DNA from 3 places in the Pseudoxanthobacter sp. M-2 genome. Region 1 is predicted to be linked to each of the others. Evidence: riboswitches for the same ligand, from Rfam matches in the RefSeq annotation. Region 1 holds a riboswitch; each other region holds the start of a gene.
What was found. A riboswitch is a leader RNA that binds a small molecule or an ion and turns the genes downstream of it on or off. The one in region 1 is predicted to bind thiamine pyrophosphate.
Positions count from the first base shown of each region.

Region 1 (9,580 bases):
GGGCAGCCGCAGCCCGGTGCTCGAGAAGGCGCGGATGAAGTCCTCTCGCGGCACGATCTTGCCGCGCATCATCCCGTTCATGTCGGGGACGATGCACTCGACCTCGTCGATGTTCAGGCGTCTGAGCCAGGCGATGCATTCGGCGGGATTGGTCGGCACGTCGGTGGTCGGCATGGAAGGCTCCGGCGCAGTCTCTCCCGCCAGTGTGCGCCGCCCGCCCCCCGCCCGTCGAGGGGAGGCGCCTCGGATGCCTGCCGTCAGACGCTCACCTTCAGACACTCACCGTCAGACGCTCACCTGCATGCCGATCTCCACCACCCGGTCTGTCGGGATCTGGAAATAGTCGGTGGCGTCGCTGGCGTTGCGGGCGAGCACGATGAAGATGCGGTCCTGCCACAGCGGCATGGCGGATTTCGCTGCCGGCCGGATCGAGCGGCGGGAGAGGAAGAACGAGGTCTTCAGGATCTCGAACTTCCAGCCGAGCCGCCGGCAGATCTGCAGGGCCTGCGGCACGTTCGGTTCCTCGACGAAGCCGAACTGCATGGTCACCTTGCTGAAGTGCTCCGACAGCCTCTCGATGGTGATGCGCTCCGCCTCCGGCACGCGCGGCGCGTCGCTCGACAGGATCGTCAGGATGACGTTGTGCTCGTGCAGCACCTTGTTGTGCTTGAGGTTGTGCATCAGCGACGACGGCGCCGACAGCGGGTCGCTGGTCAGGAAAACCGCCGTGCCGGGGACGCGGTGCGGGTGGCGCTTCTCGAGGCTGGCGATGAGGTCGGTGAGCGGCACCTCGCTCCGCCGTGTCTTCTCGATCAGCAGGCGCGAGCCTCGCCGCCACGTCAGCATCAACAGCACGATAAGGCCCGCGACGAGCAGCGGCACCCAGCCGCCGTGGTGGACCTTCAGCAGGTTGGCGGCAAGAAAGGTGACGTCGATGACGAGGAACGGCAGGATGACCGCGACTGCCGCCCCGAGCGGCCACCGCCACACCTTCCAGACGACGACGAAGGCCATCAGCACCGTCACCACCATGGTGCCGGTGACGGCGATGCCATAGGCCGACGCCAGCGCCGCCGAGGTGCCGAACATGCCGACCAGCAGCACGACGCCGAGGAACAGCAGCAGGTTCACCTGCGGCACATAGATCTGGCCGGCGTGCTCGGCCGAGGTATGGCGGATGGTGAGCCGCGGCAGCAGCCCGAGCTGTACCGCCTGCCGGCTCAGCGAGAACGCTCCGGTGATCACCGCCTGGCTGGCGATGACGGTGGCGGCGGTGGCGAGCAGCACCATCGGCACCAGCGCCCAGCCGGGGAAGAGCAGGAAGAACGGGTTCTCCGCCGCCTCCGGCTGCGACAGCACCAGCGCCCCCTGCCCGAGATAGTTGAGGGCGAGCGCCGGCAGCACCAGCACGAACCAGGCGAGGCGGATCGGTCGCCGTCCGAAGTGGCCGAGGTCGGCATAAAGCGCCTCGGCGCCCGTCACGGCGAGGAAGACGGCGCCGAGGGCAATCAGCCCGGCCTGCCCGTGCTCGGCCATGAACAGCGCGCCATACCAGGGATTGAGCGCGTTCAGCACGCCGGGGTCGTCGAGGATGTGGACGGCTCCCGCCGCCCCCATCGCAAAGAACCAGACCGCCGTGATCGGCCCGAAGAAGGCGGCGACGCGGCCGGTGCCGCGGTTCTGCACGAGAAACAGCCCGGCGATGATGGCGAGCGTGATCGGCAGCACGAACGGCTCGAAGCGCGGCTCGACGAGCTTCAGGCCCTCGACCGCCGACAGCACCGAGATCGCCGGCGTGATGATCGCGTCGCCGTAGAACAACGCCGCCCCGGCGATGCCGAGCGCCAGCATGACGCCGGCGCCGCGCCCGAAGGCGGTGCGGGCGAGCGCCATCAGCGCCAGCGTGCCACCCTCGCCGCGGTTGTCGGCGCGCAGCAGGATCAGCACGTACTTGACCGTGACGATCAGCACGAGCGCCCACAGGATCAGGGACAGCACGCCGTAGACCTCGACGCGCGAAATCGTGCCGTCCTGGTCGGCGGCGGCGAGCGCCTCGCGGAAGGCGTAGAGAGGGCTCGTCCCAATGTCGCCGTAGACGACGCCGACGCTGCCCAGCGTCAGGGCGAGGAGGTTGCCGCCGGCCACAGGGGTGGTCTCGCCGGACGGCTCGGCCGTGGCTCCGGCGACGGCCGGCTTGGCGCTACTCATGGGTGGACATGGGCCTCGACGCCGATTGTGCGGCGCAACGTCGGACGCTACTCCCACTATCGACACACCCGCAAGCGGCCGCGGCACTCAGGCGCGGCGGCGGGTCCGGATGGTGTCGGCCGCCTCGGCGAGCGGCATCGGCCGGGCGAACAAATAGCCCTGCAGGAGGTCGCAGCCCTCGGCGGTGAGGAAGTCGGCCTGCGCCTGCGTCTCCACCCCCTCGGCGACGACGAGCTTCGACATCGTGCCGCCGAGCGTGATGACGACCCGCGCCAGTTCCTCGTCGCCGCGGTCGCTGCCGATACCGTCGACGAACGACTTGTCGATCTTGATGGTGTGGATCGGGAACTGCCGGAGGTAGGCGAGCGAGGAGAAGCCGGTGCCGAAGTCGTCGAGGGCGAAGCGGCAGCCGATGGCGCCGAGCCGTCGGATGTTCTCCATCACCGCCGGGGACGATCGCAGCAGCACCCCCTCGGTGATCTCGAACTCGATGCGCGGCGGATCGACGGCATGTTCGGCAAGCATCGCCGTGATCTCGTCGGCGAAGTCGGTGTGCTCGAGGTCGATCGCCGACAGGTTGATCGACATGCCGATGTCGCTGCCGCCGGCGGCGTCGATCGCCGCCACCGCCTCCAGGGCGCGGCGGACGATGAGCCGCGTCATCTCCTGGATCAGCCCGGATCGCTCGGCGGCGGGCACGAAGTGGTCCGGCCGCAGCACCGAGCCGTCGGCACAGCGCCAGCGGGCGAGCGCCTCGAAGCGCCGGATGGCGCCCGTGGCGGCATCGACCTGCGGCTGGAACAAGAGGAACAGCGCCGTCTCGGCCGGCTCGGTGCGCAGCAGCGTCTCGATCGCCAGCCTGTCATGCGCCTGCCGCTCCAGTTCCTCGTCGAAGAAGCAGACGCGGTTGCGGCCGGTGCGTTTCGCCTCGTAGAGGGCGAGATCGGCCTCGCGCACGAGGTCATCCGATGTCGTCGCCGGTCCCGAGACGGAAACGCCGACGCTCACCGTGATGGAGAAGCGCCGCTCGCCGACGGCGAGCGGCAACCGCAGCCGCTCGACGATGCGCCCGGCGATACCGGCGAGCGCATCCGGTTCCGGGATCGTCGGACACAGCACGGCGAACTCGTCGCCGCCGAGCCGCGCCACGCGGTCGCTCTCCCCAACGATCTCGCTCGCCACCTGCGCCACCGCGGCGAGCAATTGGTCTCCCGTCTCGTGGCCGAGGGTGTCGTTGATGTCCTTGAAGTGGTCGAGGTCGAACATCAGGAGCCCGACCGACCGGCCCGTCTCGCGTGCCGCCGCGAGTGCCTCCTCCACCTGGTCGAACAGCGCCCGCCGGTTGGCGAGCCCGGTGACGACGTCGTGCAGGGCGTCGTGGCGCAGCTTCGCCTCGGCACGCTTGCGGGCGGTGACGTCGGAGTGCGAGCCGGCCATGCGGTAGGGCACGCCGTGCTCGTCGCGGACGGCGAGGCCGCGCACCAGCATCCACAGATAGGTGCCGTCGGAGGCGAGCAGGCGGTGCTCGATCTCGAAATGCGGCGAGCGGCCGGCGAGGTGGTCCTCCAGCGCGCCGAGCACGGCGGCGCGGTCGCCGGGGTGCATGCGGTCGAACCAGATCGACGGCGCGTCCCGCACGTCCTCCTCGCGGTAGCCGAGCATCGTCTTCCACCGCGGCGACAGATAGAGCCGGTTGGTCTTCAGGTCCCAGTCCCACAGGGAATCGTTGGCGCCGCGGATCGCCAGGGCATAGCGCTCCTCGCTGTCGCGGAGCGCCCGGTCCGCCCGCCGGCGCTCGTCGGCCGTCTGCACGAAGGTGTTGAACCAGCGGGACAGCTCGGCGATCTCGTCCTGGCCGTTCACCGGCACCGGCCGCAGCGCCGCCGGATCGCCCGCCTGGAAGCGCTTGAAGCGCTCGGTCAGCTGCTTCAGCGGCGTCACCACCGTCTGCGACAGCGCGAACCCGACGGCGGCGACGAAGGCGAGGCAGATCAGCAGCGCCACCGAGGTGGCGAGCGCAATGCCGGCCGTCTCCGCCCGGATCGTCCGCTGCGGCACCAGCGCCAGCACCCACCAGCCGGTCTGGTTCGAGCGCACCGCCGTCACCAGCGTCTCGACGCCGTCGATCGTCATCTCGGTGGCCGCCGGCGGATCGGCGAGGGCGGCGATGAGGTCCTCCGGCACCGTCGTGCCGATGCGCTCGGCGTGCGGGTGGTAGACGATGCGCCGGCTGCCATCGACAACCATCAGATGCGAGCCGACCCCGAGGCTCGACACCACGAACTGCCGGTAGAGCGCGTCGACGTCGAAGTTGACCAGCACCGAGGCGACCGCCCGCCGTGTCACCGTCTCGCGGTCGGTGCGCCAGATGCCGCGGCCGGCGGTGATCACCAGCCTGTCGGGCGAGCGCGGGTTGAGGTTCTCGACGATGCCGAACCAGTGCGTCCGCTCGCCCGCGCTCGCGAGAGCCGACAGGATCTCGCCGCGGCGGTCGCTGTCGGGCGGGGCGGAATCGAGGGTGCCGCCAACGTGGTAGTAGGTGCCGTTGGCGGCGAGCACGTCGATCGACACGAGCCCGCGGATGTAGAGGTAGTTGCTGAGGATGTAGCCGACCTTCGCCTGCGTCGCGAGGCGGGTGTAGGCGTCGGTCTCGATGCGCTCCTGCGACACCGCGTCGACGATGTCGTCGACGCTGACGATGCTGCCGATCAGCGATTCCACCTGTTCGAGCTGCAGGTCGAGATAGTCCCGCTCCGCCTCGAGCAGCGCCACCGAATAGCGTGCCGCCAGCCGGTCCACCACGGTCTGCGACACCTCGAACGAGGTCAGCCCGAGCACCAGCAGCGGCAGCACGCCGAGAACGGCGATGTAGGCGACGAACTTGACGAGCAGGCTCGCGTGCCGCCGCCGCCGCGGCGCCGCCCCCTCGGGTCCCGCCATTGCGGAGCCGGAAGCCGCGGTCGGTTCGGACGAGGGCGCCGGGTCCTGTCCCGAGCCGGATGCGCGGTCGCGGGCCGGGTCTCCCGCCTGAACTCTCACCGGATGGGCGGCCGGGTCCTGGACCGGATCCTGGCTCATGGCCCCCCGGTCGGCGTCGGTGCCGCGTTGATGGTCTCCGCATCGACGACGATGACGTCGATCATCGTCACCGCCGGCACGCTCTCGCCGCGCAGCAGGCTGAGGGCGTAGGCGACGCCGGTGTGGCCCTGCAGGTCGGCCTGCTGATCCACCGTCGCCTGCAGCTCGCCGGTAGCGATCGCCTGGCGCGCCTCATCCAGGGCGTCGAAGCCGGCGACGCGCACGTCGAAGCGGCCCGCGTCGCGCAGGTAGCGGCTGGCGCCGAGCGCCATCATGTCGTTGGCGGCGAAGACGAGCGTGATCTCCGGGTGGGCTGTCATCACCCGCTTGGTGACGTCGTAGGCCTCGTCGATCTTCCAGTTCGCGCTTTCAGAGGCGGCGATGGGCACGCCCGCCTCCTCGAAGCCGCGCACGGCGCCCCGCCGCCGCGCCTCGGCATTGTCGGCGCCGCGGATGCCCTCGAGCACGAAGGCGGCCGGTGGCCGGTCCGGCGAGGCGGCCGCGTCCGCCACCAGGCGGCGGGTGGCGAGCAGGGCGCCGGCCTCGTTGTCGACGCTGACGAACGGCACGTCGACGAGGCCGGAGCGGGCGAGGAAGTCGGGGTCGAGGCGGTTGTCGATGTTGACGACGGGGATGCCGGCCTCGCGGGCGCGTTTCACCGCCGGGATCAGCCGCACCGAATCGCCCGGGGCGATGACGATCGCGGAGACGTTGTCGGCGACGAGCTCGTCGACGATCGCCACCTGCTGCTCGATCGAGGTCTCCTGGGCGCCGGTGCGCACGAGCAGCTCGGCCCCGAACTCGTCCGCCGCCCGCCGCGCCCCCTGCTCCATCTTCAGGAAGAACGGATTGGTCAGCGTCTTCATGACGAGGGCGACGCGCGGCACGACCATCGCCGCGTCGCTTGCCGCCTCGCTGCTCGCCGCCGTCTGCGCCGGGGGCGTCGCCTCCTCGCAGGCGGCGAGCGCGAGCAGCAGCGCGGCGGCGGTGATCGCCCGGCGCGCAGTGCCGCCGAGGACGCCAGACACAGTCGAGATGGCGCCCGCGAGCGTCATGGCCGTGGCCCCCGGCAGGCCGTGGCGATGGGGGTCGCGGCCTGCTTCCTCGATGCATCCGGTCACGCGGGTGGCGACACCCGCGCATGAACGTCCGGATACGGGGCCTACTCTAAGCGCGCCGGCGTGGTCCTACCAACCGGAATCGCCGGACTTTGGCGCCACGCGCGGGTTCAACTCACCCGCGCCCGCGCCTCGAGGTCCGCCGGCGTGACGGCGGCGAGCGTATCCAGCAACCGCACGGCGAAGCTGCCGGGGCCGCTCGCGCCATCGGCAGCGATCTCGCCGGCGACGCCGAGCAGCACCATGCCGGCGGTCGCCGCCTCGAAGGCCGGCAAACCGGCACCGAGGAAGGCGCCGATCAGCGCGGTGGCGGCACAGCCCGTGCCCGTGACGCCGGCGAGCATCGGCGTGCCGTTGGCGATGCGGACGAGCCGGGTGCCGTCGGAGACCACGTCGACCGCGCCGGAGGCGACCACCGCCGCCCCCGAGCGCACGGCAAGCCGCCCGCAGGCCTCCACTGCGGCGTCCGCCTCGTCGGCGGCATCGACGCCGCGCCCGGTCGCCGCGCTCCCTGCGGCCGCCAGGATCTCCGAGGCGTTGCCGCGCACGACCGCCGGCCGTTCCAGGAGCAGCGTAGCCACCGCCTCGCGACGGAACGCAGTGGCGCCGCCGCCCACGGGATCGAGGATCCACGGCTTGCCGACGGCGTTGGCCGCGCTGGTGGCGGCGAGCATACCGTTCAGCCACGGCTGCGAGATCGTGCCGATGTTGATGACGAGGGCGCTCGCGATCGCCGCGAACTCGCCCGCCTCCTCCTCGGCGTGGATCATCGCCGGCGCCGCGCCGGCGGCGAGCAGCACATTCGCCGTCCAGCCCATCACCACGTAGTTGGTGATGTTGTGAACGAGCGGCCGTGCCGCGCGCATCTGCGCGAGGGCCTCGCCGGGCGAAACGGAAAGCGTCGTCATCCTCGTGTCTCCTCCTCGCGTCCGGGGGCGGGGAGGGCGGCCGCGTCACCGGAAGCTCCGGCCGCGGCACATCGCCGTTCCCTTCGCCGGTACGACCCGGATCAGGTTCGATGGGTGTGATCTCAGCCGCGTGCGCGGCACCCCAAGGCAGGGCGGATGATACACGGGATCGCGGGGAGGGGAAGCGGGGGGAGGGGTGGCAGTCCGCCACCAAGGCCGCGGCGAGGCGGGGCGGCGAGGCGGGGCGGCGAGGCGGATGAGGCGCACCTGTCCCTCCCCTGCCAGGGGGAGGGACAGACCGCGAAGCGGTCAGGGTGGGGCCTGTGAATCCGAATTCAGGTTCGCGTTGGGATTGACAGGCCCCCCCCTGCCGCGCCTGCGGCGCGGCTGTCCTCCCCCCTGGCAGGGGGAGGACGCAACCACCCCCTCACCGTTCCCCCGCCGCCCGGTACGCCGCCGGCGACACCCCCGCCCGGCGGGCGAAGAAGCGGGAGAAGTAGGCCGGGTCGGTGAAGCCGAGCGAATAGGCGACCTCGGCCACCGTCATCGAGGTGTAGACGAGGCTGCGCTTCGCCTCGAGCAGCACGCGGGCGTGCAGCACCTCCTGGGCGGAGCGGCCGGCGACGCGGCGGCAGACGGCGTTGAGGCGGCCCTCGCTCAGCGCCAGTTCTGACGCCAGCGCGCCGATGCGCGGCTGCGTGCGGAAGCGTTCCTCGACCAGCCGCCGATAGCGATCGAACAGCGCGGCATCGGCATTCGCGAGGTCGGTGCCCACGGCGCCGGCCGCCCCGGCTGCGTCGCTGCCGCCGTGCGGCCCGGCCTCGACGGCGCGGGCGACGGCGACCAGCGCCAGCGATACCCGCGCCAGGATCGCCGCCCGGCTGCCGGCGCGCGGAAAGCGCACCTCGCGCTCGATGGCGGCGAAGGCCGCCAGCGTCTCGGCCGCCTCCTCGCCGCAGAGCGCCACCTGGGCGGCGTGGCTCGCCGCGCCGGCGAGGCCGGGGTCGCCGAAGGCGGCGAGCGCCGCTGCGAGCCCCTCGGCCGACAGCGTCACCACCCAGCCCTCGGTGCCGGGCTCGAAGGCGAAGCCGTGCACCACCACCGGCGGGGTCGAGATCAGCATCGGCGCGGTGAGCGTCAGCCGACGGCCCTCGAGGTCCATGACGCCGCCGCCCGCCGCCACCGCCATCACCTGGTGGAGGTCGCGGTGGCGGTGCGGGCGGATCGTCCAGTCGTGCAGGGAGGCCCGCGCCCGGATCGTCTCGACGTGCAGGAAGCCGACCTCGCGCTCCTCGTCCGTCTCGCCATAGAGCCGGTAGCGCGGAATCTCGCCGTGGCGCCGGCTGGCCAAGGGGCGCATCCTCCGCTAGGCGGACGCGGCCCGGCGCGCGGCCGGGGGCGGTGGGGCGGCCGGTTGGAACGCCAGCGGCGATCCCGTGTTGTGCAGGGGTTCGCCCGGTCGCATCGGACCGTTCCGGGCGACGCGGTGAGAGGCGAGCTTCGGGCTCGGAAGCAACGTCCGATCGACCGGTGCCCAACCGATCGGCAGGCGCTTCCGCCCGGACGCAGGGGGGCGATCGTCGATGATCTCGAAATGGCGCTTCATGGCGCTGCGACTCGGCCGGCGCCTGTGGGTGCGCGCCGGCTTCTTCGCCGTGCTCGGCGTGGCCACCGCCTTGCTCGCGATCGTCGCCGAGCGCTTCATCCCGTGGGAGCTGCCGGGCAAGATCGGCGCCGACGCGGTCGACAGCATCCTCAACATCCTCGCCTCGAGCATGCTCGCGGTCACCACCTTCTCGCTGACGGTGATGGTGGCAGCCTACAGCGCCGCGACCTCCAACGTCACGCCGCGCGCCACCCGGCTCGTCATGCAGGACGTCACGACGCAGAACGTGCTGGCGACCTTCCTCGGCACCTTCCTGTTCAGTCTCGTCGGCATCATCGCGCTCTCCACCGGCGTCTATGGCGACCGCGGGCGCGTCGTGCTGTTCGTCGTCGTGCTCGGCGTGATCGTCGTCATCGTCGTCGCGCTGCTGCGCTGGATCGACCACCTGTCGCGCCTCGGCCGCGTCGGCGAGACCACCGACCGCGTCGAGAAGGCGACGGCAGCGGCCCTTGCAGGCCGAATAGAGACCCCATGCCTCGGCGGCCGGCCATGGCTCGCCTCGCCGCTAGTGCCGCCCGACGGCGCCGTCGCTGTCGAATCGGAGACCGTCGGCTACGTGCAGCACGTCGATATCGGCGGCCTCTCGGCGCTCGCCGAGGAAC
Region 1 covers NZ_JAWDIR010000022.1:219,063-228,642, reverse strand. The annotation lists gene RUR49_RS12785 (glutamine synthetase family protein) at 1-174, opposite strand, end outside; gene RUR49_RS12780 (potassium transporter Kup) at 286-2,208, opposite strand; gene RUR49_RS12775 (EAL domain-containing protein) at 2,296-5,148, opposite strand; gene RUR49_RS12770 (substrate-binding domain-containing protein) at 5,283-6,341, opposite strand; gene thiM (hydroxyethylthiazole kinase) at 6,515-7,312, opposite strand; TPP riboswitch at 7,373-7,467, opposite strand; gene RUR49_RS12760 (helix-turn-helix domain-containing protein) at 7,740-8,663, opposite strand; gene RUR49_RS12755 (DUF2254 domain-containing protein) at 8,896-9,580, shown strand, end outside.

Region 2 (9,580 bases), on a different contig from region 1:
CCCCTTGAGGTGGCGAATCGAGGCCGTCGCCGCAGCGGCGAGAGCCGGTGGCAGTGCCGTGGTGAAGATGAAGCCTGGCGCGTAGGAGCGCACGGCGTCGATGACCGAACGCCGGCCGGCGATATAGCCGCCGAGCACGCCGATGGCCTTCGCCATCGTGCCCTCGATGACGTCGATGCGGTCCATCACGTCGTCGCGCTCGCAGATGCCGGCGCCGCGCGGGCCGTACATGCCGACCGCATGCACCTCGTCGATGTAGGTCATCGCGCCGTATTTCTCGGCGAGGTCGGCGATGCGGGCGATCGGCGCCACGTCGCCGTCCATCGAATAGACCGACTCGAAGACGATCAGCTTCGCCCGCTCGCGGCCGGCCGCCTTCAGCAGCGACTCGAGATGCTCGACGTCGTTGTGGCGAAACAGCTGCTTGGCGGCACCGGAGCTCTTCACGCCGGCGATCATCGAGGCGTGGTTGAGCTGGTCGGAGAGGATCAGGCAGTCCGGCAGCAGACGGGCGATCGTCGAGATCGCCGCCTCGTTGGAGACGAACCCGGACGTGAAGGTGAGAGCGGCTTCCTTGCCGTGCAGGTCGGCAAGCTCGGCCTCGAGCTCGACCAGCGGGTGGTTGGTGCCCGAGATGTTGCGGGTGCCGCCGGCGCCGGCGCCCATCCGGTCGGCGGCCTCCTTGAGGGCGCCGACGACGGCCGGATGCTGGCCCATGCCGAGATAGTCGTTCGAGCACCATACGACGATGTCGCGGGTCTCGCCGTCACGCCGCATCAGAGCGTGCGGAAAGCGCCCGGCGATCCGCTCGATGTCGGCGAAGACGCGGTAGCGCTTCTCGTCCTTCAGCGCCGTCAGCGCCGTCTCGAACACCGAGTTGTAGTTCATTCGTCCGTTTCCACCTGCACGCGGCCGCGCCCGTCTCGACCACACCCCCGCGCCACACCCTTCGACCTGCGCCAAATCTAGCGTCCGACGGCCGGCTTGTCGAAAGCACGCATTGCCGCGCCGTGGCGAGGGCGGAGAATGACCGTCCGGCTGCGGGCGGCATTGCGCTGGATCAGTTCCAGGAAGGAACCGGTGCAGCGACGGACGGACGGGGCGCGTCGGCTCGCCGGAACCGTTGCCCTGCGGCGCCGGCCTGCCATAGTCGGGCGCCACCGCAAGGAGCCGCACCGATGTCCAGCACTGCCCCGTCCCCGATCACGTTCAGCAATCCAGAGGGCATCGCCTGGCCGGGCGGCTATTCGCTCGTCGTCGACGTGCGTGGGCCGGCGCGGCTCATCATGATCGCAGGCCAGATCGGCTTCCGCCCGGACGGCACGATGCCCGCGGACTTCGAGGGGCAGGCGGTCGCCGCCTTCGAAAACGTCAAGCGCGCGCTCGAGGCGGTGGGGGCGAGCTTCACCGACGTCGTCAAGCTCAACAACTACCTCGTCGACATCGCCGGCGACCTCGCCACCTACCGCGCCGTGCGCGACCGCTACGTCAACCTCGCCAACCCGCCCGCCAGCACAACCGTCGCCGTGCCCGCGCTGGCGATCCCGGGTGCGGTCTACGAGGTGGAGGCGATGGCGGTAATCGCCGGGTGAAAGGGCGGTGCCGCGGTGAGCCAACCCGCGTCGCATCTGCCCTTCATCTTCTCCGGCTTGACGCGACTGTAGGTTGCGCTACGGGTTGGTATTCAGCTCGCTGCGGCGGAGGGGAAGCATGCGATTGCCAGTGTGTATCCTAATCTTGGTAATGCTCTCGACTGGCATTGCACGTGGCGATTGGACCACCTCGGTCGAAAAAGACGGCAGCGCTGGGAGCCAGAAGGCGTCGTTGCGTGGGGTGCTATCAACCAGTGCATATATTCTGGGAACATGCACATCTTCTGGTGTTCTGTCGTTTTCCTTTGTTTACAAGGGAAAATCGATTAATGCATCTCCTGGAAAGAAATACAACTTCACCATGAAGACGGACGGCGGCTACGACGTGGGGAGTGACGCCAGATTACGCCGACCAAGTGCTGACACGTTTGTGTTTGTCTCTGAGAGTATGGCGTTCGCCTTGCACATGATCGATGACATTCATGATGCGAAACGATCTGTCCATGTGGAAATATCAAGTGAAGCAGCCGGCGTCCTTGTCGCGGTGAACGGCAATGTGACAGGAGCCAAGGCCGCCGTCACACGCTTCATCACGGCCTGCTCGCTCCCGATCAGGCACGCTACGCTTTTGCCTCTCGCGGACGGGTGACGTCCCGGAGCCATTCAGAACGCCTTGAACGTCACGATCGTCTTGGTGTCCTGGATGCCGTCGATGGTGTGGACCTTCTCGGCGATGAAGTGGCCGATGTCGGCGGTCTCCTCGACATAGATCTTCACCAGCAGGTCGTAGTCGCCGGCCGTCGAGTAGACCTCGGAGGCGATCTCGGCGTCGGCGATGCGGTTGGCGACGTCGTAGGCCTTGCCGAGCTGGCATTTGACCAGAATGAAGAAGGGCTTCATGGGCAACTCCGGCACGCCCCGGAGCGGGGCCGCTGCAATCGATCGGACTGAACCGGAAGCCCGCCCAAGGAGCAAGAGGCAAGGCCCGTCCGGGGAGGGGTGGGGAAAGAGGCGCTTCTGATTTTCACTCGCATCTGTTGCGGACTCTTGCCATCCACCCCCCGACGCGCGCAAAAGAGAGGAAAGGCGGATCGTCCGGGCCGCGGACTTCCAGTGGCTGGACGAGCGCAACGCCCACAGACCCGGAGCCGATCCGATGCCGTCCCCTGCCATGAACGCCGCCGCCGCGTCCTCGTCCGTCGTCGTGCCGATGCCCCGCTCGCTCACCGAGCGCCAGCGCCGGGTCATCGCCCACATGGTGGCGGCCGTCGACAAGGCGGAATCGAGCGACCACCCGTTCTCGTATTTCTACGCGCGGGAGCTGTTCCCCGCCGACTTCTACCGCGACATCCTCGCGAGCCTGCCGGAGAAGTCGGTCTACTCGCCCATCAACATCGAGCGTTGGCGCCGGCCGAACGGCGAGAGCACGCGCGACCGCTTCTTCCTGTCGCGCGAGGCCCTCGACACCCTGCCGCCGGGACTGAAGCAGTTCTGGCGCGAGATGACGGAAATCCTGACCTCGCCGGAGCTGAAGCAGGCGGTCTTCCGCAAGCTCGCCACCGACATCGCGCTGCGCTTCGACACGACGCCTGCGAAGGTCGGCGACATCCAGGCCTGGCCGCGCTGCACGCTCCTGCGTGACACCGAGGGCTACCGCATCAAGCCGCACACCGACGGTCTCGAGAAGATCGTCACGATGCAGATCTATCTGCCGCCTGACGAGAGCCAGCGCGACATCGGCACCGTTCTCTATGAGGAAGACGGCTCGCTCATCGCCAAGCTGACGCGCCGCTCGCTGAAGAAGTTCAAGAAGTTCGAGTTCCTGCCGAACACCGGATACGCCTTTGCGGTCAACAATCGCAAGGGCAAGAAGAGCTGGCACGGCACCGAGACGCTCGCTGGCTCGGTCGGGACGCGCAACACTATCATGAACCTCTACCGCGGCACTTCGGAAGAGGAATATTACTGATCGACGAGGCTGATGGGTGGTTGCTGCCCGTCGGCATGGTCTGAGGTCGGCCGCGACCCGCGGCCGCGCCGACGTGGACGGTCGGCAACATTTTTGCGGATCGGTGTCACACCTCGTCGGTCTGTCTCGTCCTGTCTCCGAACCCGGGCTCATCCGGGCAACGAGAGGACGACGATGACCCCCCGTATCGACCTGTTCAAATCCGCCCCCGACGCCATCAAGGCCATGATGGGCCTCGAGACCTATGTCCGGGCGAGCGGCCTCCCGACATCGCTGATGGAGCTCGTGAAGATGCGGGCCTCGCAGCTGAACGGCTGTGCGTTCTGCCTCGATATGCACGCCCGCGATGCACGCAAGCACGGTGAGAGCGAGCAGCGGCTCTATCTCCTCAGCGCCTGGCGGGAATCGCCGCTCTTCAGCGACAGCGAGCGCGCGGCGCTGGCGTGGACCGAGGCGCTGACGCGTCTCCCGGAGTCAGGCGTGCCCGATGATGTCTACGACGAGCTCACCCGCCACTTCTCGGAGGCCGAGATCGTTCGCCTGTCCATGCTGATCGTCGCGATCAACGGCTGGAACCGGCTCAACGTCGGCGTTCGTGCCGTGCATCCGGTCGAGGAGCGCAGTGCGGCGTGAACGCCACGTTGCCCCCGTCGTCGGCGCCGGCGGATGGCTTCGAGCCGCACCGGCGCCGGCTGCGCGGCCTTGCCTACCGCATGCTGGGCTCGGTCGCCGATGCCGAGGACGTCGTCCAGGACGCGTTCCTCCGCTGGCACGGAGCCGACCGGGCCGCGGTGGACGATGCCGGCGCCTTCCTGTCGCGCGTCGTCACCCGGCTCTGCCTCGACCGGCTGAAGTCGGCGCGGGCGCGGCGGGAGACCTATGTCGGCTCGTGGCTGCCCGAGCCCGTGCTCGAGGCCGATGCCTTCGGCGGCGGAGACGCGGAGGATGCAGCCCTCGACCTGTCGGTCGCGCTGATGCTGGCGCTCGAGCGGCTGTCGCCGCTGGAGCGTGCCGCCTTCCTGCTGCACGACATCTTCGATGCGAGCTTCGACGAGATTGCCGCGACGCTGGGACGATCGCCGGCGACCTGCCGCCAGCTCGCGACCCGCGCCCGCCGCAATGTCCGCTCCGAGCGGCCGCGTTTCCCCGTGCCGACGGAAGAGAGCGAGCGCATCGCGCGCGCCTTCCGCGCGGCCGCCGACAGCGGCGACGCATCGGCGCTCTCGCAGGTGCTGGCCGCCTCCGTCGTGCTCACCGCCGATGGTGGAGGGCGCGCCTCGGCGGTGAAGGATCCGCTCGTCGGCCGCGAGGCGGTGGCGCGCTTCTTCAGCCGGCTCGCCCGCGCGCCGCTCGGACCGGGCGTCGTCCGCGAGGCGCGGATCAACGGCCTGCCGGGCTATGTAACGCGCCACGCGGACGGCACCCTGCAGACCACCGCCTTCGAGATCGAGGACGGCCTGATCACCGCCATCCACGTCGTCCGCAACCCCGACAAGCTCTCGCACGTGCCGCCGCCGTAGAGGTCGACGCGGGTCGCATCGGGGGCGTTGGCCCTGGTTCAGCGCTTTGACATCCGCCTGCCGCCGCGGCTACGGTGCCGCCTCCTCATGGGGGTGCCCGTCCGGGCTGAGAGGTCGTGCGCGACCAACCCCTCGAACCTGAACCGGGTCATTCCGGCGGAGGGAATGGGATGGCTGCTCACCTCGCACAGACACTGTCGAGAACCGCTGGTCCGGGTGGTTCGCCTCTGCCGGCCGGGGCTCGCGCGCGCCGCAGCGTCGACCACTCGGTCTACATTGTCCTGGACCCGTCGGCCTCGAACGGTCGGCCGCTGACCGACATCGCCCGCGCCGCGGTGGCGGGCGGCGCCACCCTCCTGCAGTACCGCGACAAGCACGCATCCACCGGCGAAATGGTCGAGACGACGCGGGCGCTCCTCGCCGTGCTGGCGGGCTCGGGCGTGCCGCTCGTCGTCAATGATCGCATCGACGTGGCGCTCGCCGCCGGCGCCGACGGTGCGCATGTCGGCCAGGACGACATGGCCGTCGCCGACGCGCGCCGGCTGCTCGGTCCCGACGCCATCCTCGGCCTCAGCCTGAACTCCGTCGCCGAGGCAGAGGCGGCCGAACTCGACCTCCTCGACTATGTCTGCGGCCAGTGCGCCTTCGCCACCGGCAGCAAGGCGGACGCACCGCCGCCGATCGGCGTCGCCGGCATTGCCGAGATCGCCGCGACCGTCCGCCGGCGCGTGAGGGCGATGCCCGTCGGCGCCATCTCCGGCATCACCGCGGAAAATGCCGGCGCCGTCATCGCCGCGGGGATGGACGGTGTCGCCGTCATCTCCGCAGTCTGTGCCGCACCCGATCCTGCAGCTGCCACGAGAGCGCTCCGCCGCGCCGTCGATGCTGCCCGTGCCGAGGCCTCCGCATGACTGTTCCGACGACGCCGATCGCGCTCTCCATCGCCGGCACCGACCCGACGGCGGGCGCCGGCCTGCAGGCCGACCTCAAGACCTTCTCTGCCCTCGGTGTCTATGGCGCCACCGTCGTCACCGCGCTGGTGGCCCAGAACACCACCGGCGTGCAGGCGATCCAGGAGATCCCGCCGGCGTTCGTTCGCGCGCAGATGGATTCGGTCTTCTCGGACCTCGCCGTCGCGGCGGTGAAGATCGGCATGCTGTCGCAACCGGCGGTCATCGAGGCGGTGGCCAGCGGGCTGGAGGCCTGGGCCGGGCCGCCCATCGTCCTCGACCCGGTGATGGTGGCAGCCTCGGGCGACCCGCTGATCGCCGACGCGGCGGTGGCGGTGCTGACGCGGCGGCTCTTCCCGATGGCGCTGCTGATCACCCCGAACCTCTTCGAGGCCGCCCGGCTGCTTGGGCGTTCGCCGGCGGTTGACGAGGCCGAGATGGTGGCGCAGGGGACGGCGCTCCTCGATCTCGGGCCGGCGGCCGTGCTGGTCAAGGGCGGCCACGCCACGGGCGACGAATCGGCCGACGTGCTCGTTCAGTCGGGCCGCGATCCGGTCTGGTTCCGGGCGCCGCGGATCGCGACCCGCAACACCCACGGCACCGGCTGCACCCTGTCCTCGGCGATCACGGCCGGGCTCGCCAAGGGCGCCGCCCTGGAGGAGGCCGTGGGCGAGGGCAAGCGCTTCATCGCCGCCGCCATCGCCGCGGCGGACCGGCTGACGATCGGCCGCGGCCACGGCCCCGTGCACCACTTCCATGCGCACTGGCCCGCCTGACAGCCGGGAACCTCGTCACAATCCTGAAATCGGAATCGTGTCTCTCGGCGGCCGAGCGCGCCGGCGAAGTTGTTCCGGACCGCTCGTTCCGCCGAATCTGCCCTCCGGTGGCGGCGGCTGCCAGGTCGGCCGGCGCGAGCAAGGTTCCAGCCATGAGCGACGACGCTCCCACGCGTCTGTGCCGCACCATCTTCCTGTCCGACGTGCATTTGGGGACACGAGGCTGCCAGGCGCACCTGCTGCTCGACTTCCTGCGCCATCATGATGCCGAGACGATCTACCTCGTCGGCGACATCATTGACGGCTGGCGCCTCAGGCGGGCGTGGTACTGGCCGCAGGAACACAACGACGTCGTGCAGAAGCTCTTGCGCAAGGCGCGCAAGGGCGCCCGGGTCGTCTACGTCCCGGGCAATCACGACGAGTTCCTGCGGGATTATCTCGGCACGCATTTCGGCGGCGTCGAGGTTGTCGATTCGACCATCCACGAGACGGCCGACGGCCGACGGCTCCTGGTCATCCACGGCGATCAGTTCGACATCGTCGTCCGACACGCCAAGTGGCTCGCATTCCTCGGGGATTGGGCCTACACTGCCGCCCTCGGAATGAATACCTGGCTCAATGTGGGCCGGCGCAAGATCGGCCTCACCTACTGGTCGCTCTCCGCCTGGGCGAAGCTGAAGGTGAAGAACGCGGTGAACTTCATCGGGAAGTTCGAGGATGCCTTGTCGGCCGAGGCGCGACGGCGGGCCGTCGACGGGGTGGTGTGCGGCCACATCCATCATGCCGCTTTGCACGACCTCGGCGGTGTGAGTTACATCAACACCGGCGACTGGGTGGAGAGCTGCACCGCTGTGATCGAATCCCATGATGGAACGCTTGAGCTCGTCTACTGGGCGAGCTCTTCCCGGAGCCTCGTCCCCGTCGCAGCCCCCGGCGCACGCGCCGCCGCATGAGCCGACTCCTGCTCGTCAGTGACGCCTGGCACCCGCAGATCAACGGCGTCGTCAGGACGCTCGAGCGCACGCTCGAGGAGCTCGAGACGTTCGGTGTCGCCTGCGAGACGCTCACCCCGGCGGACTACAAGACGATCCCCTGTCCGACCTACCCGGAGATCCGGCTGGCGCTGGCCACGCCGTGGTCCGTGTACGGCAGGCTTCGTGATTCTGGCGCCGAGCTCATCCACATCGCGACGGAGGGCCCGCTCGGCGTGCTCGCCCGGCGCTGGTGCGTGCGGAACGGCGTCCGTTTCACGACGAGCTATCACACCCGATTTCCCGAGTACGTCGCGGCCCGCATTCCCGTGCCGCTAGACTGGACGTATGCGTGGATGCGCTATTTCCACGGCGCGGCGGCCGCCTGCATGGTGGCGACGCCGACGCTGGAGCGCGACCTGGCGGCTCGTGGCTTCACCAACCTCGTGCGCTGGAACAGGGGCGTCGACCACAGCCTGTTCAACCCGGATCACCGCCGGGTCCTGGACCTGCCGCGGCCGATCTTCGGCTATGTCGGCCGGGTCGCCATCGAGAAGAACCTCTCGGCCTTCCTCGAGCTCGACCTGCCGGGCTCGAAGGTCGTGGTCGGTGACGGGCCGGCCGTCGCGGATCTGCAGCGCCGCTTCCCGGACGTCGTCTTCACCGGCGCAAAGGTCGGCCGCGAGCTCGCCGAGCATTTCACCTCGCTCGACGTCTTCGTGTTCCCGAGCCTCACCGACACGTTCGGCAATGTCGTCATCGAGGCGCTGGCGAGCGGCGTTCCGGTGGCGGCCTTCCCGGTGATGGGGCCGATCGACGTCATCGGCGACAGCCGCACGGGCGTGCTCGACAACGACCTGCGCAAGGCGGCGCTGGCGGCGCTCGAGATTCCCCGCTCCCGCTGCCGGGCCTATGCGCTGGGCTTCTCGTGGGAGGCTTCGGCCCGCAATTTCCTCGAGAACATGCTGGCGGCGATCGGCCACGAACTGCCCGATCTGCCGCTCAGGGCCGCGGCCGAGTAGACGCGGCCTCGTCCACCGTCTCGACGGTCAGCGCCGTCTGGCGGAGCACCTCGAAAAGCGCCGCCGTCGACAACCCGAACAGCAGGATGCCGCAGCAGGCCGCCATCGGCCCGAGCAGGCGCCATTCGGACGTCGGCAGCACGTCGCCGTAGCCGAGCGTCGTGTAGTTGACGAAGGCGAAGTAGAAGGACGCGTCGCCGTCGGCGGTGACGCCGAGCAGCTTGTAGATCGACGCCCAGACGATGATCTCGAGCATGTGGGCGACGAGCAGGGTGATGGCCGACGGCAGGACCGTACGGACGATACGAAAGAAGCGGTGTCGCGTGGCATCCCGGGCGAGCCGGGGCGAGGCGACGATCACCGCGCTGACCACGGTCGTATGAATGGCGACCGCGATCAGGCACGCGAGCGTGCCGATGAGAACCGGGATCATGCTCACCCCCCGCCGGCCCGACGAGGGCCGCCCGCGTCCGTCGCAACTGCGCCGTCCGCTTCCTATATCGATGCCGGACGCCATTTCACGAAGGATCGCCGATGTCCATCCTCCGCCTCGCCGCCGCCACCGCCTTGTCCCTCTTTCTTGCGTCCCCCGCCCTGGCCCAGGGGCCGGACGAGATCTTCGAGAAGACGACGGTCTGGCGGATGCTCTCGCCAGACGCCAAGCTCGTCGTCTACGGCATCGACGATCCCGCGATCGAGGGCGTCGCCTGCCACTACACGCTGCCTTACATCGGCGGGTACAAGGGCATGTTCGGCCTGGCCGAGGAGGTCTCCGACATC
Region 2 covers NZ_JAWDIR010000011.1:802,409-811,988, forward strand. The annotation lists gene hemA (5-aminolevulinate synthase) at 1-888, opposite strand, end outside; gene RUR49_RS08735 (Rid family hydrolase) at 1,179-1,592, shown strand; gene RUR49_RS08740 (hypothetical protein) at 1,711-2,241, shown strand; gene RUR49_RS08745 (Lrp/AsnC ligand binding domain-containing protein) at 2,256-2,492, opposite strand; gene RUR49_RS08750 (hypothetical protein) at 2,749-3,561, shown strand; gene RUR49_RS08755 (carboxymuconolactone decarboxylase family protein) at 3,736-4,194, shown strand; gene RUR49_RS08760 (sigma-70 family RNA polymerase sigma factor) at 4,191-5,081, shown strand; TPP riboswitch at 5,161-5,263, shown strand; gene thiE (thiamine phosphate synthase) at 5,252-5,992, shown strand; gene thiD (bifunctional hydroxymethylpyrimidine kinase/phosphomethylpyrimidine kinase) at 5,989-6,807, shown strand; gene RUR49_RS08775 (UDP-2,3-diacylglucosamine diphosphatase) at 6,960-7,760, shown strand; gene RUR49_RS08780 (glycosyltransferase family 4 protein) at 7,757-8,800, shown strand; gene RUR49_RS08785 (potassium channel family protein) at 8,781-9,233, opposite strand; gene RUR49_RS08790 (CreA family protein) at 9,335-9,580, shown strand, end outside.
Region 2: linked by a shared signal. The riboswitch ahead of thiE (thiamine phosphate synthase) and the one ahead of thiM (hydroxyethylthiazole kinase) in region 1 are both predicted to bind thiamine pyrophosphate.

Region 3 (9,580 bases), 160 kb from region 1:
GTGATCGCCGGCGTGACGAACTCGGTGGCGACGAGCTTCGAGTAGTCCTTCGAGAAGTCGCGCTTGATGTCGTTGACGAAGGTCGAGTGCCAGTCACCGGTGAGGATCACCGGGTTGCGCACCTTGGTGTCGACGATGGTGCCGAGCAGGCGGTCGCGGGCGCCGGGATAGCCGTCCCAGGCGTCGTTCCAGAAGCGGTCGACGGTCGGGCTCGAGTCGTGCTCGAGCTCGGCGACGAGGAGCTGCTGGGCGATGAACGTCCACTCGGCGTCGGATTTGGCGAGCGTCTTCTGCAGCCACGCCTCCTGGCCGGCGCCGAGCATCGTCACCTTCGGGTCGAAGGCGCCCTCGCAGCGGGCGGATTCGCCATCGCCGCAGGGGTTGTCGGAGCGGTACTGGCGGTCGTCGAGCATGATGAACTCGGCCGAGCGGCCATAGCGCAGGCTGCGGTAGATGCGCAGGTGGTTGTTCTTGTCGACCTGCGGCTTGGCGCGGATCGGCATGTGCTCGTAGAAGGCCTGGTAGCCCGCGGCGCGGCGGACGACGAACTCCTGCGGCGACGTCTGGTTGTATTCCGGGTGGCGGCCGGAATAGTCGTTCTGCACCTCGTGATCGTCCCAGATGACGACGAACGGATGGGCGTGGTGAGCCGCCTGCAGGTCGGCGTCCATCTTGTAGAGGGCGTACTGGTCGCGGTAGCGGGCGAGCGTCACCGTCTCGCCGGTGAAGCGGGCGGGGTCGAGGACGACGCCGCGAACGTTCTCGAGCGGGCTGTACTCGTAGAGGTAGTCGCCGAGGTGGAAGACGGCGTCGAGCTTCTGGGCGGCGACGTCGCGCAGCACCGTGTAGTAGCCCTCCTCCCACTTCTGGCAGGTGATCGCCGCGAAGCGCAGCTCGTCGACGAGATCGGTCGCCGCCGGCGCGGTGCGGAAGTGGCCGATCGGGCTCTCCTCCTCGGCGCCGTAGGAGAACTGGTACCAGTAGTGCCGGCGCGGCCGGAGGCCGGTGACCTCCACGTGGACGGAATGGGCGAGCTCGGGCAGCGCCGAGGCCTTGCCCTCCTGCACGACGTTGGTCATGGCCGCATCGGTAGCGATCCGCCAACGGACGCCGACGCCGCGGGCGGGCATGCCGCCGCCGACGAGGGGATCGGGGGCGAGGCGTGTCCACAGCACGATGCCGTCCGGCGTCGGGTCGCCCGATGCGACGCCGAGCGTGAACGGATTGGTGCCGAGCGAGGGCGCGGCGAAGAGGTCGTCGCCGGGGATCAGCGACAGCGCGATGGCGCCGGCGGACGCCTTCCAGGAGATGTCGAGCAGGCGGCGGCGGTCGAGCGGGCGGTCGAGGATGAGGCGGGTCATGCAGGGCTCCGCGGGTTGCGGAGGCGACCGCTGTCACCGCGGCGCACGCATCCCGGGCCGCGGGTCGCGGCGGACCGGCGGGCGGGGTCGGTACGGAGGGTGGGTCTTCGTGCGGCGGCGGGCCTGGGGCGGGACCGCCACCGAATCGGCGGGCGCCTCGGGGACAAGCGAACCCTAGAACCGTTCGATCACAGCTTCTTGACAGTAGGGCCGTCGCGGCGGGCGCTCAGTCGAACGGCAGCCCGACATAGTTCTCGGCAAGCGCGGTGGCGGCGGCGGTCGACGAAGTGACGTAGTCGAGCTCGGCGAGCTGGCGTCGGCGGTCGAAGGCGCTGTCGTCCTCGAACAGATGCAGCATCGACGTCATCCACCAAGAGAACCGCTGTGCCTTCCAGATTCGCCGCAGGCAGGTGTCGGAATAAGTGTCGAGGCCGGCGGTGCCGCCGTCCTGGTAGAAGGCCTCGAGCGCCCGCGACAGCACCAGCACGTCGGCGAGCGCGAGGTTCATGCCCTTCGCCCCGGTCGGCGGCACGATGTGGGCGGCGTCGCCGGCGAGGAACAGCCGCCCGTGCCGCATCGGCTCGACGACGAAGGAGCGCATGGCGGTGATCGACTTCTGCAGCACCGGCCCCTCGGTCAGCGAGAAGCCCGGCGCCGCGAGCCGGCGGTGCAGTTCGTCCCAGATGCGGTCGTCGGACCACGCGGCGACATCGTCGTCGGGCGGGCACTGCACGTAGAGGCGGGTGATCGTCGGCGAGCGCATCGAGGCGAGGGCAAATCCGCGTTCGCTCCAGGCGTAGATCAGTTCCTCGCTCGACGGCGGCGCCTCGGCGAGGATGCCGAGCCAGCCGAACGGGTAGACGCGGTCGTAGGCTGTCAGCACGCCGGCGGGGATCGCGGGCCGGCAGATGCCGTGGAAGCCGTCGCAGCCGGTGATGAAGTCGCAGGAAAGCTCCACCTCCTCGCCCTCGTGGACGAAGCGGATCACCGGACGATCGGTCTCGATCCCCTCGACCCGGGTGTCCGACACCTCGAAGAGCAGCGGCCGGTCGGCGGCGAGGCGGGCGGCAACGACGTCCTTCACCACCTCGTGCTGGCCGTAGACGACGACCTCCTTGCCGCCGGTGAGCGAGGGGAAGTCGATGCGGTGGCCGCGGCCGGCGAAGCGCAGCTCGATGCCGTGGTGGGCGAGGCCCTCGCGGCGCAGGCGGGCGCCGAGGCCGAGCTCGTCGAGGAGGGCTGCCGCCCAATGCTCGATGACGCCGGCGCGGATGCGCTCCTCGATGTAGGGGCGATCGTGGCGCTCGACGATCACCGCCTCGATGCCGGCGCGGGCGAGCAGCTCGCCGAGCACGAGGCCGGCGGGACCGGCGCCGACGATGCCGACCTGGGTGCGCAGCTTGCGCATGGATTTTTGCCTCCCGACACGCGACCCGTCGGGGTCACCATCGAGGCGACTGTGGCGCAAGGGAACGGGCGTCGCCATGCACGAAGCCGGCGCAGACTTGGACTTTTCGAGCGCCCGGACGTCCGGGCCGCCGGTCACCAGATCGCGTCGATGATCATCTTCAGCGCGGTGACGGTCAGAAGCAGGAGGATCGCCTTGTCGAAGGTGGCGTGGTCGACGCGGCGGCCGATCCAGGTGCCGACCGGCATGAACAGCGCCACCGGCAGGAGCGCGAAGGCGCTCTCCAGCCAGCGCTGCGGCGTCAGCACGCCGGCGACCGTCAGCGCCGGCACCTGGGAGACGGCGAACACCATGAACATCGCCGAGACGGCGAAGACGTGCGCGGCCCGCGCGAAGCGCATGGCGTGGATGAAGGTGACGCCGATCGGCGCCGAGATGCCGGTCGCCCCCTGCAGCACGCCGGCGGCGAAGCCGACGGGGGCCGACAGCATGAGGCCGAGGCCCGGCGCGATGCGGAAGTTCGGGCTCGTCAGGCGCAGTGCCACGTAGGCGAGCAGCATGAAGGCGAGGCCGAGCGACAAGAGCGTCTCGTCGATCTCGACCAGCAGCCAGGTGCCGAAGCCGATGCCGATGGCGCCGAGGCCGAGCATCGGCACGAGGAAGCGCATCTGCCCGCGCTCGCAGGCGTGCCGGTAGGACCACAGCTGCCAGGCGTTCGTGACGAGGGTCGGCACCACCAGGATGGCGATGGCGTGCGGCACGCCGATGAAGGTGGCGAGCAGCGTCACGCCGATCAGCGGCAGGCCCATGCCGGTGACGCCCTTGACGATGCCGCCGAGCCCGAGGCCGACGGTGACGATGGCGAGCGTGGTCGGTTCGAGCAAGGCGGAAAGGTCCGGTCGGGGGCGGGCAGCGGCGCTCGGCCGGCGTGCCGCGGAGGGCGGGGCTACCGGCGGCGCATCGGCGCGGTCGTACACGGCAGCGGAACCCTGTCTACGCCTCGCCGCGCGTGTCGACAAGACGGGGCGGCGACACGGCCTCCGGCGTCACAGTCGCCGGCGCCCGCCCCCTCAGGAGCGCGGCGGCGCGAGGCTGTCGACGCGGCCGTCGCGCACCTCGACGATCATGTCGGCGACCGCGGCGGCGTCCTCCGGCGTGTGGATCGACATGACGACGGTGAGACCGCGTTCGCGGCGGACGTCGTCGACCAGCGCGATCATCTCGCGGCGGAGGTCCTGGTCAAGGGCGGAGAACGGCTCGTCCAGCAGCAGCAGCGGCCGGTCGCGCACCAGCGCGCGGGCGAGCGCGACGCGCTGGCGCTGGCCGCCGGAGAGCTGGTTCGGCCGACGTGGGCCGAGGCCTTCGAGGCCGACGCGGGCGAGGCCAGCATCGACGCGCGCCCGGTCGGGGGCCGTCAGCCGCAGGCCTGGATGGATACCGAGGCCGACATTGTCGGCGGCGGTGAGGTGCGGGAAGAGGTTGTGCTCCTGGAAGACCAGCGTCAGCGGCCGCTCGGCCGGCCCGAGGGGCAGGAGATCGCGGCCGTCGAAGGTGAGCGTGCCGGAGGCGGGGCGAACGAAGCCGGCGATGGCGTGCAAGAGCGTCGTCTTGCCGCCGCCGGAGGGGCCGACGACGGCGCAGAGCGCGCCGCGCGGCACGGTGAGGTCGTAGCGGGCGGAGAAACCCGCCATCTCGACCGCAAGTTCAGAGACGATCAGCATCGGGACCTCCGCCGAGCCGGCGGGCGAGCAGGAAGGCGGCGAACGTGACGACGCCGATGAGAAGCGCGATGGCGGCCGCCTCGTCCAGGCGGTAGCTGCCGAGGCGCTGGTAGAGCAGCACCGGCAGCGTGACGAGCCGGCCGGAGCCGAAGAAGGCGGCGACGCCGAGATCGCCGAAGGAGAGCGCCAGCGCGGTGGCGAAGCCCGCCGCGAGCGGCGCCCGCAGCAGCGGCGCGTCGACGATGCGAAGGCGCGCGAGGCCGCCGATGCCGAGGCCGTCGGCAAGCCGCCCCCAGCGTTCGCCGGCGAGCATCAGCGGCGGCTCCACCCGTCGCAGCACGAAGGGCAGCGCGATCAGGCCGTTGACGAGCACGATCAGCGGCGCACCCAGCGCGAACGGGTTGGTGACGGCGCGGGCTGCGACGAACAGGCCGGCGGCGAGCGCGATCGGCGGCACTAGCAGGATGGCGAAGGCGGCGAGGCGCGGCAGCATGGCCCAGCGCGGCGCGGCGCGGTCGAGCTTCAGGTGGCGGGAGAAGGCGGCGAGCGACAGCGCCAGCGCCGAGGCGAGCACGGCCGCCGGCAGCGCGATGACGGCGCTCGTCACGGCGGCGTCGAGCACCTCGCGATCGAGGAGCCGCGGCAGCGCCGGCACGCCGGAGATGGCGACGGCGGCAACCGGCACCGCGACGACGGCGAGACCGGCGAGGCCGGCGAGGGTGTCGATCGCGCGCGGCAGGGCGGCGGCGCGGTCCGGCCGCGGCTGCCGCCAGCCGCCCTCCCCGCCTTCCGCCGGCCGCCGCTCGAGCGCCGCGGCGACGCCGATCAGCGCCAGGCAGCAGAGGATCTGAACGCTCGCCAGCACCGCCGCGCGGCCGAAATCGGCCTCCGACATGATCGCCTCGTAGATCGCGACCTCGAGCGTCGCCGCGCCGGGGCCGCCGCCGAGGGCCAGAACGATCGGGAAGCTCGTGAAGCAGAGCAGGAAGACGAGGCCGCCGGCGCCGGGCGCCTCGCGAAGCAGGATCGGCCGGTCGATCAGCCGGAAGATCGCGCCGGGCTTCATGCCGAGCTGCTCGGCAAGGCGGAAGTGCTCACCGGGCACCGCCTCCAGCGCCGCGAGGAAGACGCGGGCGCAGAACGGCGCGTTGAAGACGGCGTGGGCGATGAGGATGCCCGGCAGGCCGTAGAGCCAGCGGCCGGTGGAAAGGCCGATGGCGTCGCTGATCTCGCGGACGTAGCCGGCATTGCCGTAGACGGCGACGACGCCGAAGATCACCACCACCGGCGGCAGCACAAAGGCGAGGTCGAGCAGCGCCAGCACGGCACCGCGACAGGGAAACGCCGGCCGGCGAGCGAGCGCCAGCGCGAGGCTAGCGCCGAGGATGAGCGAGATCGCCGTCGAAAGCGTCGCCTGCAGCACGGTGAAGGCGAGGATGCCGCGCACATAGGCCCACGGCACCGCCGGCAGGGTGCCGGCGGCCGAAACGAGGCCGACCGCGGCGATCGCGACGACGCCGCCGACGAGGGCGAGCGCCGCGCCGCCGGCGAGCGCCGACGGCGCGAGCGTAAGGGCTCTCACCGGGAGGTCAGTTGCCGTAGGCGGCGAGCCACGCGTCGATCCAGGCGCGGCGGTTCTCCTGCACCACCTTCGGATCGAGCAGGAAGCTCTTCCCCGGCTTCGGCAGCGCCGCAAACGCCGGCGGCAGTTCGCTCTCCGGCAGCGCCGCCGGATACATCCAGTTGCCGGTCGGGATCGCCGACTGGAAGCCGTCGGAGATCATGAAGGCCATGAATTTCTTCGCAAGTTCGGGATCGTCGGTCGCCTTGGTGATGCCGGCGACCTCGATCTGCACGTAGTGGCCCTCGGGGAAGATCGCCGCGTGGAAGCCTTCCTGGTTCTCGGCGATGACGTGGTAGGCGGGCGAGCTCTGGTAGCTCAGCACCATGTCGGCCTCGCCCTCGATGAACATGCCGTAGGCTTCCGACCAGCCCTTCGTCACGGTGACGATCTTCGGCTTCAGCTTCGCCCACGCCTCGCCGGACTTGTCGCCATAGACCTCCTGCAGCCAGAGCAGCAGCCCGAGGCCGGGAGTGGAGGTGCGCGGGTCCTGGATGAGCAGCGTCGGACCGCCCTCGCCGTCGACGAGCTCGGCGAGGCTCTTCGGCGGGTTGGGAAGCTTCTTTTCGTTGTAGACGAAGGCGAACCAGCCCCAGTCGAAGGGCAGGAAGGTCTCGCTCGTCCACTCGACCGGGATGGTGAGGCCGGTCGGCGTGATGCCGTGCGGGGCGAACATCCCGCTCGCCTCCGCCTCGCCCATCAGGTTGGTGTCGAGGCCGAGCACGACGTCGGCCTGGGTGGCGTCGCCCTCGAGCTTCAGGCGGGCGAGCAGCGTGCCGCCGTCGTCGGCCGTGACCCACTCGAGGGTGCAGTCGCACTCCGCCTCGAAGCGCTCCTTGATGGTGCCGCCGGGGCCATATTTCGAGGGGAAGCCGTCATAGGTGTAGACGGTGAGGACGGGCTTGTCCTGGGCCGCCGCCGGGCCGGCCGCGAAGGCACCGAGGGCGAGCGCGGCGGTGAGGGCGGTCGCGACCGAGCGGCGAAGGCTGGGCGTGCGGGAGCGGTCCGGCTGGTTCTTGTCGGGCTGGTTCATAGAGCGGCATCCGGTGCGCGGGGAGCGGGAAACCGGGACGCGGCCATCCAGCGGCGCGGGCGAGCGCCGTCGGACTGAGAACGAGCAAGGGGGTAGCATTCGATTGAAGGCGCAAAGGCCGTCATCTCGATCCCTCCGCCGGCACGACCCGGATCAGGTTCGACGGGTTTACGGCTTGAAGCCGCCTCTCAGCCCGTGGGAACGGGCACCCCGTGAGACGAGTGGGACGTTAGACGACGAAGGGGGTGGGCCGCAAGGGTGGGACCGACGTCCGGATGGAGACCGACGCGGGGTCCGCGAACGGTGAAGGCTCGCAAGCGCGAAGGGCAGCGACGGGAGGTTCGAGCGCTCCCGGTGCCACGGCCTCAGGGCTCGGCGTCCGGCTGGCGCGCCGGAGCGGCGTCGGCGAAGGCGGGGATCTCGGCACAGGCGGCGGCCACCGCCCGCAGCCGCGGCATGGCCGAGGTGTCGACGCCGAAGCGGTCGGCCGAGGCCATTTGCGGCACCAGGCAGACGTCGGCGAGGCCCGGCCTGTCGCCGAAGCAGAACCGCCCGTCGCCGCCGCTCCGCACGACGAGCGCCTCGCAGGCGGCGAGCCCGTCGCCGAGCCAACGCGCACACCAGGCATCGAGCCCGGCCTGTGTCTGGCCGAGCTCCTCACGCAGATATTTCAGCACCCGCAGGTTCTGCAGCGGATGGATGTCGCAGGCGATGACCTGGGCGAATCCTCTGACCAGCGCCCGGTGCTCGGGATCGGCGGGAAGCAGCGGCGGCGCCGGGTGCGTCTCCTCCAGCCACTCGATGATCGCCAGCGACTGGATGAGGGTGGTGCCGTCATCGAGCTCGAGCGCCGGCACCAGGCCTTGCGGACTGAGCGCCAGATAGTCCGGCGCACGCTGCTCGACCCGCCGCAGGTGGACGAAGCGATGGTCCTCGATCGCCACGCCCTTGAGATTGAACGCAATGCGGCACCGCCAGGCGGCGGACGAACGGAAATAGCCGTGGAAGATCATTCGGCCGGTCCTACCCTCAGCTCGATCGGCGGCAGGCCGTCGATGCCCCCGTGGATGACATCGCCAGCTACGACGGCGCCGACCCCTGCCGGCGTACCGGTATAGATCAGGTCGCCCGGCGCCAGGTGGTAGAAGCGCGACAGGTGGGCGACGAGCTCGACCGTCGACCACACGAGGTCGGACAGGTGGGCGTCCTGCTTCACGACGCCGTTGACGCTGAGCCAGATGCGCTGCGGCCCGATGGTGCCGACCTCGGCCGCCGGCACCAGCGATGAGATCACCGCGGACTGCTCGACGTTCTTGCCGAGATCCCACGGGCGCTGCTTGGCGCGGGCGGCGAGCTGCAGGTCGCGCCGGGTCATGTCGAGGCCGCAGCCGTAGCCCCAGATGGCGGCGGTCGCCGCCTCCGGCGAAGCCCGGAAGACGGGCGCCCCGATCGCCAGCACGAGCTCCATCTCGTAGTGGAAGTTCCCGGTGCCCGGCGGATAGGCGATCGTGGCGCCGCTCTGCACGAGCGCCTGCGCATCCTTCAGGAAGTAGAACGGCGCCTCGCGATCGACCTCGACGCCCATCTCGGCGGCGTGCTCTGCGTAGTTGCGCCCGACGCAGAAGATCCGGTGGACCGGATAGTGCGCCGAACCGGCCGGCACCGTCGGATACTGCAGAGGCGGGAACAGATGTCGGGACATGAACGCTCCTTCAGAGCTCGGATGTCGGGTCGACCGCCACGCCGGGCAGCGGTTCCTCGTGCGAAAGGCCTGGTGCCGCCGGTCCGGCCGGCGGACCTCGCCCGGTGATCCAGCGGGCGAGGTCGGCGGCACGGCCGCGGATGGCGGAGCCGCCGGCGCCGAGGCGGATTGGGGACGCGCGATCGGTGGCAATGAGCGTGCGGTCGGGACCCTGCCAGGTCGCCGCCGCCTCGGCGAGGAGACGGTCGAGGAAGCCCTCCGGCGCGTCGCGCAGCGAGCCCCCGGCGTCGAGATCGACGGCGCCGAGCCAGAGCGCGCGGGCGCGAAGCCAGGGCGTGTCGCGGGTGGCGATCACGGACCCGTCCGGCAGCGTCAGGGGGGCGTCCCAGGCGGGGCCGGAGAGATCGCGCCATTCGACGTCGAGATGGGCGGCCGCGTGACTGACGAGGTGGCGCAGCGCCCGCGCCGGCAGCGAGGCGCCGTTCTCGATCTCCACCCTGCGGGCCTCCTCCGAGGCGTGCATCGGCTGCATGGCACCGCTCGCCGCACCCTCCGCCAGACAGGCGAGCGCCCGCGCCTGATAGCCGAGGCGGGCGACGACGTGCGCCCTCGTCCAGCCGGGCACAGCACTCGGCGCGTACAGCGCCGCGTCCGGCAGCTCGTTCAAAAGCCGGGCGACGCAGGCCGTGCCGAGCCGCGCCCAGAGCAAGGCCTCGGCCGGCGCTTCGGGTGCG
Region 3 covers NZ_JAWDIR010000022.1:383,145-392,724, forward strand. The annotation lists gene RUR49_RS13440 (alkaline phosphatase D family protein) at 1-1,361, opposite strand, end outside; gene pobA (4-hydroxybenzoate 3-monooxygenase) at 1,588-2,760, opposite strand; gene RUR49_RS13450 (sulfite exporter TauE/SafE family protein) at 2,904-3,653, opposite strand; gene thiQ (thiamine ABC transporter ATP-binding protein) at 3,840-4,490, opposite strand; gene RUR49_RS13460 (ABC transporter permease subunit) at 4,474-6,072, opposite strand; gene thiB (thiamine ABC transporter substrate binding subunit) at 6,080-7,144, opposite strand; TPP riboswitch at 7,257-7,367, opposite strand; gene maiA (maleylacetoacetate isomerase) at 7,510-8,157, opposite strand; gene RUR49_RS13475 (fumarylacetoacetate hydrolase family protein) at 8,154-8,846, opposite strand; gene RUR49_RS13480 (maleylpyruvate isomerase family mycothiol-dependent enzyme) at 8,857-9,580, opposite strand, start outside.
Region 3: linked by a shared signal. The riboswitch ahead of thiB (thiamine ABC transporter substrate binding subunit) and the one ahead of thiM (hydroxyethylthiazole kinase) in region 1 are both predicted to bind thiamine pyrophosphate.